One region of the Priestia sp. ST2 genome, then DNA from elsewhere that is predicted to be linked to it. Evidence: a T-box and tRNA genes for the amino acid it is inferred to sense, from the RefSeq annotation. Region 1 holds a T-box; the other holds one or more tRNA genes.
What was found. A T-box is a leader RNA that pairs with one kind of tRNA and senses whether it is charged. The one in region 1 lies ahead of serS (serine--tRNA ligase), so its partner is inferred to be a tRNA-Ser.

Region 1 (4,850 bases):
TACATAACAGTTGTAATGAATGCTAAGGAAAACGGCAAGTCTACGGAAGCTGCTCGTTTTTCCAAAACAAAAAAGATATTGGATTATGCTTTTAGTCATTTTCAGTTAAAAGAAGTAGTGCCTGCTAACGGCGAGATTAAAGGGCATGAAACAATTAATGTTGCTAAAGGAAAGTCAAAAGAAGCTTCCGTTTCTCCAAAGAATTCGGTAAAGATTATTACCGAAAAAGGTCAAAAAGATCATACTAAAATCAACTTTAAGTTAAACGATAAAGTTATGAACGATCAAAAAGTTGTTGCTCCTATTAAAAAAGGAGAAACAGTTGCTTATGTCAGTGCAACAAACAGCAATCTTAAAGATTTAGGCTATGTAGGAGGTCAAACTACAGATAGCATGACGCCGGTTGTGACAAACGAATCTGTTGAAAAAGCTGGATGGTTCTCTCTCGCTATCCGCAGTATTGGCAACTTCTTCAGCGATATTTGGATGAATGCTGCAAATACAGTGAATAACTGGTTTTAATGATAACTCAAGAGAAAGAAGAGATACTACAAGAGAGTATCTCTTCTTTTTATTTTTAGATTTGTTTGTATATAATCTATAAATTAGATAGGAATTTTCCGAAAAATGCGGTAAAATAGACACTAAGTTTTGAATTTTGTATATACACTAAAAATTATTGTGAAACACTTGATACAGGAGGAAGACAAACATGAATAACATTACAGGTACTGATCGTGTAAAACGAGGAATGGCGGAAATGCAAAAAGGCGGCGTTATCATGGACGTGATCAATGCAGAGCAAGCAAAAATTGCAGAAGCAGCAGGTGCTGTTGCCGTTATGGCATTAGAGCGTGTTCCAGCTGATATCCGTGCAGCAGGCGGCGTGTCTCGTATGGCAGACCCAACAATTGTTGAAGAAGTGATGAATGCTGTGTCCATTCCAGTTATGGCAAAAGCTCGTATTGGCCATATTGTTGAAGCACGCGTGCTAGAAGCGATGGGTGTAGACTACATCGATGAAAGTGAAGTGTTGACTCCAGCTGATGAGGAGTTTCATTTAAATAAAAATACATTTACGGTTCCATTTGTGTGCGGTTGCCGTGATCTTGGCGAAGCATCTCGTCGTATTGCTGAAGGAGCTGCAATGCTTCGTACAAAGGGCGAACCAGGGACAGGAAACATCGTGGAAGCAGTACGCCATATGCGTCAAGTAAACGCTCAAGTACGTAAAGTTGTGGGTATGGACGAAGATGAGTTAATGACAGAAGCTAAATTATTAGGCGCACCTTATGAGTTATTACTGCAAATTAAACGTGAAGGTCGTTTACCGGTTGTAAACTTTGCAGCAGGCGGTGTAGCAACACCAGCAGATGCAGCGTTAATGATGCAGCTTGGAGCAGATGGCGTGTTCGTTGGATCAGGAATCTTCAAATCAGACAACCCTGAAAAGTTTGCGCGAGCAATCGTGGAAGCAACAACACATTATCAAGACTATGAGCTTATTGCAAACTTATCAAAAGGGTTAGGAAGTGCAATGAAAGGGATTGAAATTTCATCATTATTACCAGAAAACCGCATGCAAGAGCGTGGATGGTAATTTAAAGGGAGTTTTGACAAAATGGTAAAAGTAGGCGTTTTAGGATTACAAGGTGCCTTTCGCGAGCATGCACAAGCATTAGAAGCAGCAGGCGCTGAAGCCATTATCATAAAAAAAGTTGAACAGCTAAACGAAATAGATGGTTTAATCCTACCGGGCGGCGAAAGCACAGCGATGCGTCGTCTGATCGACAAATATGACTTTATGGAACCCCTTCGCCAGTTTGCACAAGCAGGTAAACCGGTATTTGGTACGTGTGCCGGTTTAATTTTACTTGCAGGACAAGTCGTTGACCGTGAAGAGCCCCATTTAGGTGTTATGGATATTACGGTAGCTCGAAACTCGTTTGGGCGTCAACGGGATAGCTTTGAAGCTGCCCTAAATATTAAAGATATCGGTGAAGATTTTATAGGCGTATTTATACGTGCTCCGCATATTGTAGAAGTAAGAGAAAACGTTGAAGTCTTAGCAATGCATAACGACCGAATTGTTGCGGCAAGACAAGGTCAATTCTTGGGATGTTCGTTTCATCCAGAATTGACAGATGATGCTCGCATGGCGCAGTATTTTGTAGCAATGGTTGAAGAAGCTTCAAAAAAACCTGTATAAATGAATTGCATCTTGTAAAGACTTGTAGTACATTATGATTAATAAAAATGATATTGGTATAAAGCGTTGATAGGAAATAGTAATAAGATTTTTGATTTCAAGAGAGTCGATGGCTGGTGTGAATCGATAATCAATTCTTATGAATCCGTCCTGGAGCAAGCTGTCGAAAAAGTAGTAGGCAGTTTCGGTTCATCCGTTATCTGGTTTAAGAGGAAGGCTTATTTTAGCTTTCAATTAGGGTGGCAACGCGGGTAAACTCTCGTCCCTTTCATGGGGATGAGAGTTTTTATTTTGCCCTTTTATACTAAAGGAGGTACTAAATATGTTAGATTTAAAATTTTTACGTGCTAATTTTAATGAAGTAAAAGAAAAGCTCAAGTTTCGTGGTGAGGACTTAACGGACTTAGGTCGCTTTGAAGAGTTAGATGCAAAACGCCGTGAGCTAATTGCTCAAACAGAAGAGTTAAAAAGCAAGCGAAATGAAGTATCACAGCAAATTGCACAATTGAAGCGTGAAAAACAAGATGCTGATCATTTAATCGTTGAAATGCGTGAAGTAGGAGACCGCGTAAAGCAATTGGATGAAGAGCTTCGCAGCGTTGAAGAAGAATTAGAACTATTGCTGCTTTCAATTCCTAACGTTCCACATGAAAGTACGCCTGTAGGTGAAACTGAAGATGATAACGTAGAAGTTCGCAAATGGGGAGAAATTAAACAATTTGATTTTGAACCAAAACCGCATTGGGATTTAGGAACAGATTTAAATATTTTAGATTTTGAAAGAGCTTCGAAAGTAACGGGAAGCCGCTTTGTATTTTATAAAGGGTTAGGTGCAAGATTAGAACGCGCTCTTATTAACTTTATGATGGATTTACATATGGATGAACATGGTTATGAAGAAATCCTTCCTCCATATATGGTGAATCGCACAAGCATGACAGGAACAGGGCAGCTTCCTAAATTTGAAGAAGATGCATTCAAGATTAAAGAAGAAGATTATTTCTTAATTCCTACAGCTGAAGTACCAGTTACAAATTTACATCGTGATGAAATTTTAAGCGGAGATCAGCTTCCAATTGCTTATACAGCGTATAGTGCTTGCTTCCGCTCAGAAGCAGGCTCTGCAGGAAGAGATACACGTGGTCTTATTCGTCAGCATCAGTTTAATAAAGTAGAACTCGTTCGCTTTGTTAAGCCAGAAGATTCTTATGATGAATTAGAAAAATTAACGGGCCATGCTGAAAAGGTTCTTCAACTATTAGGTTTACCTTACCGAGTTCTAAGCATGTGTACAGCTGACTTAGGTTTCACAGCAGCCAAAAAGTATGATATTGAAGTTTGGATTCCAAGTTATGAAACTTATCGTGAAATTTCTTCTTGTTCAAACTTTGAAAGCTTCCAAGCTCGCCGTGCTAATATTCGCTTCCGCCGTGATACAAAAGCAAAACCAGAACATGTTCATACACTAAACGGTTCTGGCTTAGCAATTGGTCGTACGGTAGCTGCAATTTTAGAAAACTACCAGCAGGAAGATGGATCAATTCAAATTCCAGAAGTGCTGCGTCCATATATGGGAAATAAAGAATTTATCTCTAAATAAAAGTAGAAGGTGTTCATTAAGAATTAATTCTTAATGAACATCTTTTTTAAAAACATCAATAAAAGAGTTGACTTTATTATTTATATATGATAAATTAATACTTGTCGATACGGAGGAATACCCAAGTCCGGCTGAAGGGATCGGTCTTGAAAACCGACAGGGGTGTTAAAGCCCGCGGGGGTTCGAATCCCTCTTCCTCCGCCATATTTGACTTATAATGCAATTAACATAGCGCGATAAATTGGAGATTGGAAAACCGTTACTTATAAGTAACGGTTTTTTATTTGTTAAAAATGCCGCTTTATCTATTAAAGCGGCATTTTTTTATAGATGACGACGTTTTAGCTTTTCATTATGTTGTAAAAAGCGAGCCACTTTTTCAACAATTGATTCAATTGAATCAGGATCCTTGATAAGGTCGTATTCTCTAATATCTAAACGAAGAATAGGGCAAGCCGTAAAGTTATTAATCCAGTCTTCGTATCGGGCGTGCATCTCTTTCCAATAATCAAGAGGCGTTTGCTGTTCCATTGGTCGCCCTCTTTCTTGAATGCGATCTACAATATCTTCGAAGCTGCCTTCCAAATAAATGAGCAGATCCGGATGAGGAAAATATGGAGTCATAACCATCGCATCGAACAAGCTTGTATATGTTTCATAGTCTACTTTAGACATCGTTCCTTTTTCAAAATGCATCTTAGCAAAGATACCGGTATCTTCGTAAATGGATCTGTCTTGGATGAAGCCGCCGCCATACTCGAAAATTTTCTTTTGTTCTTTAAAGCGTTCTGCTAGAAAATATACCTGTAGGTGGAAGCTCCAACGTTCAAAATCTCCATAAAATTTGTCCAGGTAAGGGTTGGAATCTACTTTTTCAAACGATGTGCGAAATTGGAGAGCATCAGCCAATGATTGAGTCATTGTAGATTTCCCAACTCCAACTGTACCCGCTATCGTCAACACAGCATCATTAGGAATGTTGTATTTCGATCGTAAGTTTACCATTACATACTCCTTTTTAACATACTCTCTTGAACCTCT
Region 2 (4,850 bases), on a different contig from region 1:
TTTGCGCCAAGCTATAGGCGTTATTATGGGAGCAAATATCGGTACGACAGTTACAGCTTTTATAATCGGAATTGACATTTCGAGCTACGCTCTTCCTATTCTCGCAGTGGGAGCTATTTTACTCTTTTTCTTTAAAAGTAAGGCAGTTCAAAACTTTGGCCAGATCGCTTTTGGTTTTGGCATGCTCTTCTTTGGTTTAGAGCTTATGGGAAGTGGAATGAAGCCGCTTAGGTCCCTTCAACAATTTCAAGATTTAACTGTAAGCATGAGCGATAATCCTATTTTAGGAGTCGTAATTGGCACTTTATTTACGGTAATTGTTCAAAGTTCTAGCGCTACTATTGGCATTCTACAAGAACTTTTTGGACAGGGCGCTATTGATATACAGGCAGCGCTGCCTGTACTGTTTGGAGATAATATTGGCACAACTATTACTGCCATTTTAGCTTCAATCGGGGCAAGTGTAGCTGCAAGAAGGGCTGCTTTAACGCATGTCATGTTTAACTTAATTGGTACAACAATCTTTTTGATTATCTTGCCTCTATTTACTCGTTTTGTGGAATATTTGAAAGTAGCAATGGATTTGAATCCTGAAATGACGATTGCGTTTGCTCATGGTATTTTTAACACAACCAATACAATTATCCAGTTCCCGTTGATCGGTCTGCTTGCTTTAATTGTGACAAAACTAATTCCTGGAGAAGATGCTGTTATAGACTTTAAGCCTAAGCATCTTGATCCGATTTTTATTGAGCAGTCCTCTTCAATTGCTCTTGGTCAGGCAAAGGCAGAGCTGATTCGTATGGGAGAGTTTGCGACGCTTGGGTTGGAAGAGGCAAACGGCTATTTAAAAACACGTCAGCCTCAACATGCTGATGCTACTATGCAAATTGAAAATGCGATTAATAATCTGGATAAAAAAATTACTGATTATTTAGTGCTGTTATCCCGCTCTTCAATGTCAGAAGCAGAAAGTGAGGAACATTCGGTTCTTCTAGATACAGCACGAGATATTGAGCGTATTGGCGATCATTTTGAGAACATTATTGAGCTTGTTGATTATCAAATTACGAACAAAGTAAAGATGACCAAAGAAGCTAATAACGATTTAGCTGATATGTTCGAATTGACTATTCTAACAGTTAAAGAAGCTGTCTCTTCTTTAGAAAAAGTGGATAGAGAAAAAGCAGTACAAGTCATTCAAAAAGAAGAACAGATTGATGCGATGGAGCGTCTACTTCGTAAGAAGCACATTTTACGTCTGAATGAAAACATTTGTACAGGATCTGCTGCTATTGTTTTTGTCGATATTATTAGCAACTTAGAACGGGTCGGGGATCATGCGGTTAATATTGCGGAAGCGGTACTGGGCGATCGTTATGCAAAGACCTATTCACAGGTAACATAAAGAAAGACCTTGCTTAAGCAAGGTCTTTCTTTATAGGTGTAGTTATTGTATGATAAATAGTAATACTAAAAAGGATAGGTGCGAACGTGGCTATTTTATGTTGGGCATTAATTATCGTTAGCTTTGTTGTATCGTTTGTTGGGTTGGTTTATCCCATCATCCCAAGCGTGCTATTTGTAGCTCTAGGATTTGTTATATACGGTTTATTTTATGATTTCAGCTCCTATAGCTGGTTATTTTGGGTGATACAAGGATTGTTAGTTGTCGCACTTTTTTTAGCAGACTATATAGCTAATATTATTGGTGTGAAAAAATTCGGAGGCACTAGAGCAGGTGTTTGGGGAAGTACAGTTGGGCTGCTTGTAGGTCCGTTTGTCATTCCGGGATTTGGAATTATTTTAGGGCCGTTTATCGGAGCGATTGTAGGAGAACTGATTGTTCATCGGACCACAATTAGCAACGCAGTAAAAATTGGAGTAGGTTCGGTTATTGGCTTTTTTAGTGGCGCTATTTCAAAAGGATTTATTCAACTGCTGATGATTGCCTATTTTTTATACGCTGTTTTAAAATAATATATTGACTTTAGGCTAGAAACATGTTAAATTTTTAATGTCGCTAGTAAATGTTATATTGTTCCACAGTAGCTCAGTGGTAGAGCTATCGGCTGTTAACCGATCGGTCGTAGGTTCGAGTCCTACCTGTGGAGCCATGGCGGTGTAGCTCAGCTGGCTAGAGCGTACGGTTCATACCCGTGAGGTCGGGGGTTCGATCCCCTCCGCCGCTATTTTCCAATTTACGTTTGTGGCATACATAATTCATATTGTTCCACAGTAGCTCAGTGGTAGAGCTATCGGCTGTTAACCGATCGGTCGTAGGTTCGAGTCCTACCTGTGGAGCCATGTGGACCCTTAGCTCAGCTGGTTAGAGCAGACGGCTCATAACCGTCCGGTCGCAGGTTCGAGTCCTGCAGGGTCCACCATTTATAGGGTTGGAGGAATACCCAAGTCCGGCTGAAGGGATCGGTCTTGAAAACCGACAGGGGTGTTAAAGCCCGCGGGGGTTCGAATCCCTCTTCCTCCGCCATACTATTGTCTATTCAAAGCTTCTTTTGAGAAAAAGAAGCTTTTTTTATGTTTAAAAGAATAGCGAATGGGAATTAGGTAAATATAAATCATGGATTAGGAACTTTTTATTTGAAACAGTAGGGTAAATTTGCTAATCTAAACGTATATGGTGCTTTTGCGCCAAAATGCTTACATATTTTGAAGGAGGAATTATTCATGGCTTACAAATTACCAGAACTACCTTATGCATACGATGCACTGGAACCACATATCGACAAAGAAACAATGAATATTCACCACACAAAACATCACAACACATATGTTACAAATCTAAACGCTGCTGTTGAAGGCAAAGCGGATTTAGAAAGCAAAAGTATTGAAGAGTTAATTTCAAACTTAGATGCTGTTCCTGAAGATATCCGTACAGCAGTACGCAATAACGGTGGCGGTCATGCGAACCACTCATTATTTTGGACAATCCTTTGCCCTAACGGCGGCGGTGCTCCAACTGGTGAATTAGCAGACGCTATCGCTAGCAAATTCGGCAGCTTTGATCAATTCAAAGAAGAATTTGCAAATGCAGCTAAAACTCGCTTCGGTTCTGGCTGGGCTTGGTTAGTTGTAAACAACGGCGAATTAGAAGTAACAAGCACACCAAACCAAGATAGCCCATTAATGGAAGGCAAAACGCCAATTCTTGGTCTAGACGTTTGGGAGCACGCTTACTACTTAAATTACCAAAACCGCCGTCCAGATTACATTTCAGCATTCTTTAATGTTGTAAAATGGGACGAAGTTGCTAAGCGTTACGACGCTGCAAAATAAGCTAAAGACGTATTTAAGAGCCAGTAAAGTAATTATTACCTTTACTGGCTTTTTTGTTTTCCAATTCTTTTACATATCTCCTTTTCTTTTTCACACACTAGGTGTAGAAGAGAAAAGGAGTTTTTTGATATGCCTTTATTAAAAAAAGTAGTTGGAGATGTAGAAGTTAGTAAAGATTTACTTTTGCTTTTAATTATAGGCGGTCTTTATGCCTTGGCTATTTCAATTTCCAATTCGTTTGTTAACATTTATCTGTGGAAACAATCAGGCGAATTTTCGGATCTTGCTATTTATAATTTAGCGGTAGTGGTGCTTCAGCCGCTTACGTTTATTTTAGCAGGTAAATGGGCCAAACGAATTGACCGGGTTGTGGTTTTAAGGTTAGGTGTATCTTTTTTAGCTGTTTTTTATATCGCTGTATTAGTCAGTGGAGCTAACGCAGCCCAGTATTTAGTATTGCTTGGTGGACTGCTGGGTATAGGATACGGCTTTTATTGGCTAGCTTTTAATGTGCTAACTTTTGAAATTACAGAACCTGATACAAGAGACTTTTTTAACGGATTTTTAGGGATCTTAAACTCTTTTGCAGGGATGATTGGTCCTTTAGGAGCGGGCTTTGTTATTTCCGCTTTGTATGAATCACTTGGGTATAAAATTGTGTTTGGTGTATCGCTGCTATTGTTTATCGGTGCCGTTGTACTTAGTTTTTTTATTACAAGACGCGCAGCGGAAGGAGTATACAAATTTAAAGAAGTATGGGCTGAACGAAAAGTCAATAAAGACTGGAATCGAATATTGCAGGCTCATTTCTTTCAAGGGTTGCGTGAAGGTACGTTCATTTTTGTTGTATCCGTCATGGTATTTATTACGACGGGAAGTGAATTAGCTTTAGGAACATATGGACTGGTGAATTCAGCGGTTGCATTTGTAGGATACTATGTTGCCTCAAGGTTTATTAAGCAAAAAAATCGCCTTCGGTTTATCTTCACAGGGGGCCTCCTTCTCTATGGAGCGGTCTTTTTGCTTATCTTTAACTTATCGTATCCAAAGTTAATTATATATGCTGTTTGTATTGCCGTTGCCTATCCTATTTTATTGGTTCCATTCATTTCTCTAACGTACGATGTGATTGGACGAGCAAAAGACGTTGTTTCAAAAAGAATTGAATACATTGTTGTCAGAGAAGTATTTCTGAATATCGGGCGCGTCGTTTCCATATCTTTATTTTTAATAGCTGTACTGTTTTTTGATGAAGCAAAAAGTATTCCCATTTTATTAGCTATTGTTGGAGCAGGGCATACGATCATTTATTTTTGTGTAAGACATATCTCACAGCCTCTGCACAAAAAAGAAACCACTGTTACTCCTCCGGTATTAAATGAAGGAGACGGAGAGTCTCCAGCTTAGAGTGTTGTCAGCTCCTTCATTTGCACTATGGAAAATGCTTCGCTTTTCTTTTAGAATAAATACGTTGTGTAAATAGGCACCTGCCAGGTGTCTATTTATTTGCTAAATGGCTGATTTTATGGTGTTATGGTATATATGTTTTATAA

Region 2: it has a tRNA-Ser gene. The T-box ahead of serS (serine--tRNA ligase) is inferred to sense a tRNA for this amino acid. The anticodon was not compared.

What each region holds. Positions count from the first base shown of each region.
Region 1 covers NZ_JBVVNT010000019.1:3,682-8,531, forward strand. Annotated here, with positions in the region: gene AC0KUU_RS29520 (serine hydrolase) at 1-522, shown strand, start outside; gene pdxS (pyridoxal 5'-phosphate synthase lyase subunit PdxS) at 713-1,600, shown strand; gene pdxT (pyridoxal 5'-phosphate synthase glutaminase subunit PdxT) at 1,622-2,209, shown strand; T-box leader at 2,267-2,479, shown strand; gene serS (serine--tRNA ligase) at 2,532-3,809, shown strand; tRNA gene AC0KUU_RS29540 (tRNA-Ser) at 3,921-4,013, shown strand; gene AC0KUU_RS29545 (deoxynucleoside kinase) at 4,134-4,814, opposite strand; gene AC0KUU_RS29550 (deoxynucleoside kinase) at 4,814-4,850, opposite strand, start outside.
Region 2 covers NZ_JBVVNT010000001.1:376,617-381,466, forward strand. Annotated here, with positions in the region: gene AC0KUU_RS01900 (Na/Pi cotransporter family protein) at 1-1,408, shown strand, start outside; gene AC0KUU_RS01905 (DUF456 domain-containing protein) at 1,495-1,980, shown strand; tRNA gene AC0KUU_RS01910 (tRNA-Asn) at 2,043-2,117, shown strand; tRNA gene AC0KUU_RS01915 (tRNA-Met) at 2,119-2,192, shown strand; tRNA gene AC0KUU_RS01920 (tRNA-Asn) at 2,233-2,307, shown strand; tRNA gene AC0KUU_RS01925 (tRNA-Ile) at 2,311-2,387, shown strand; tRNA gene AC0KUU_RS01930 (tRNA-Ser) at 2,399-2,491, shown strand; gene sodA (superoxide dismutase SodA) at 2,689-3,297, shown strand; gene AC0KUU_RS01940 (MFS transporter) at 3,427-4,704, shown strand.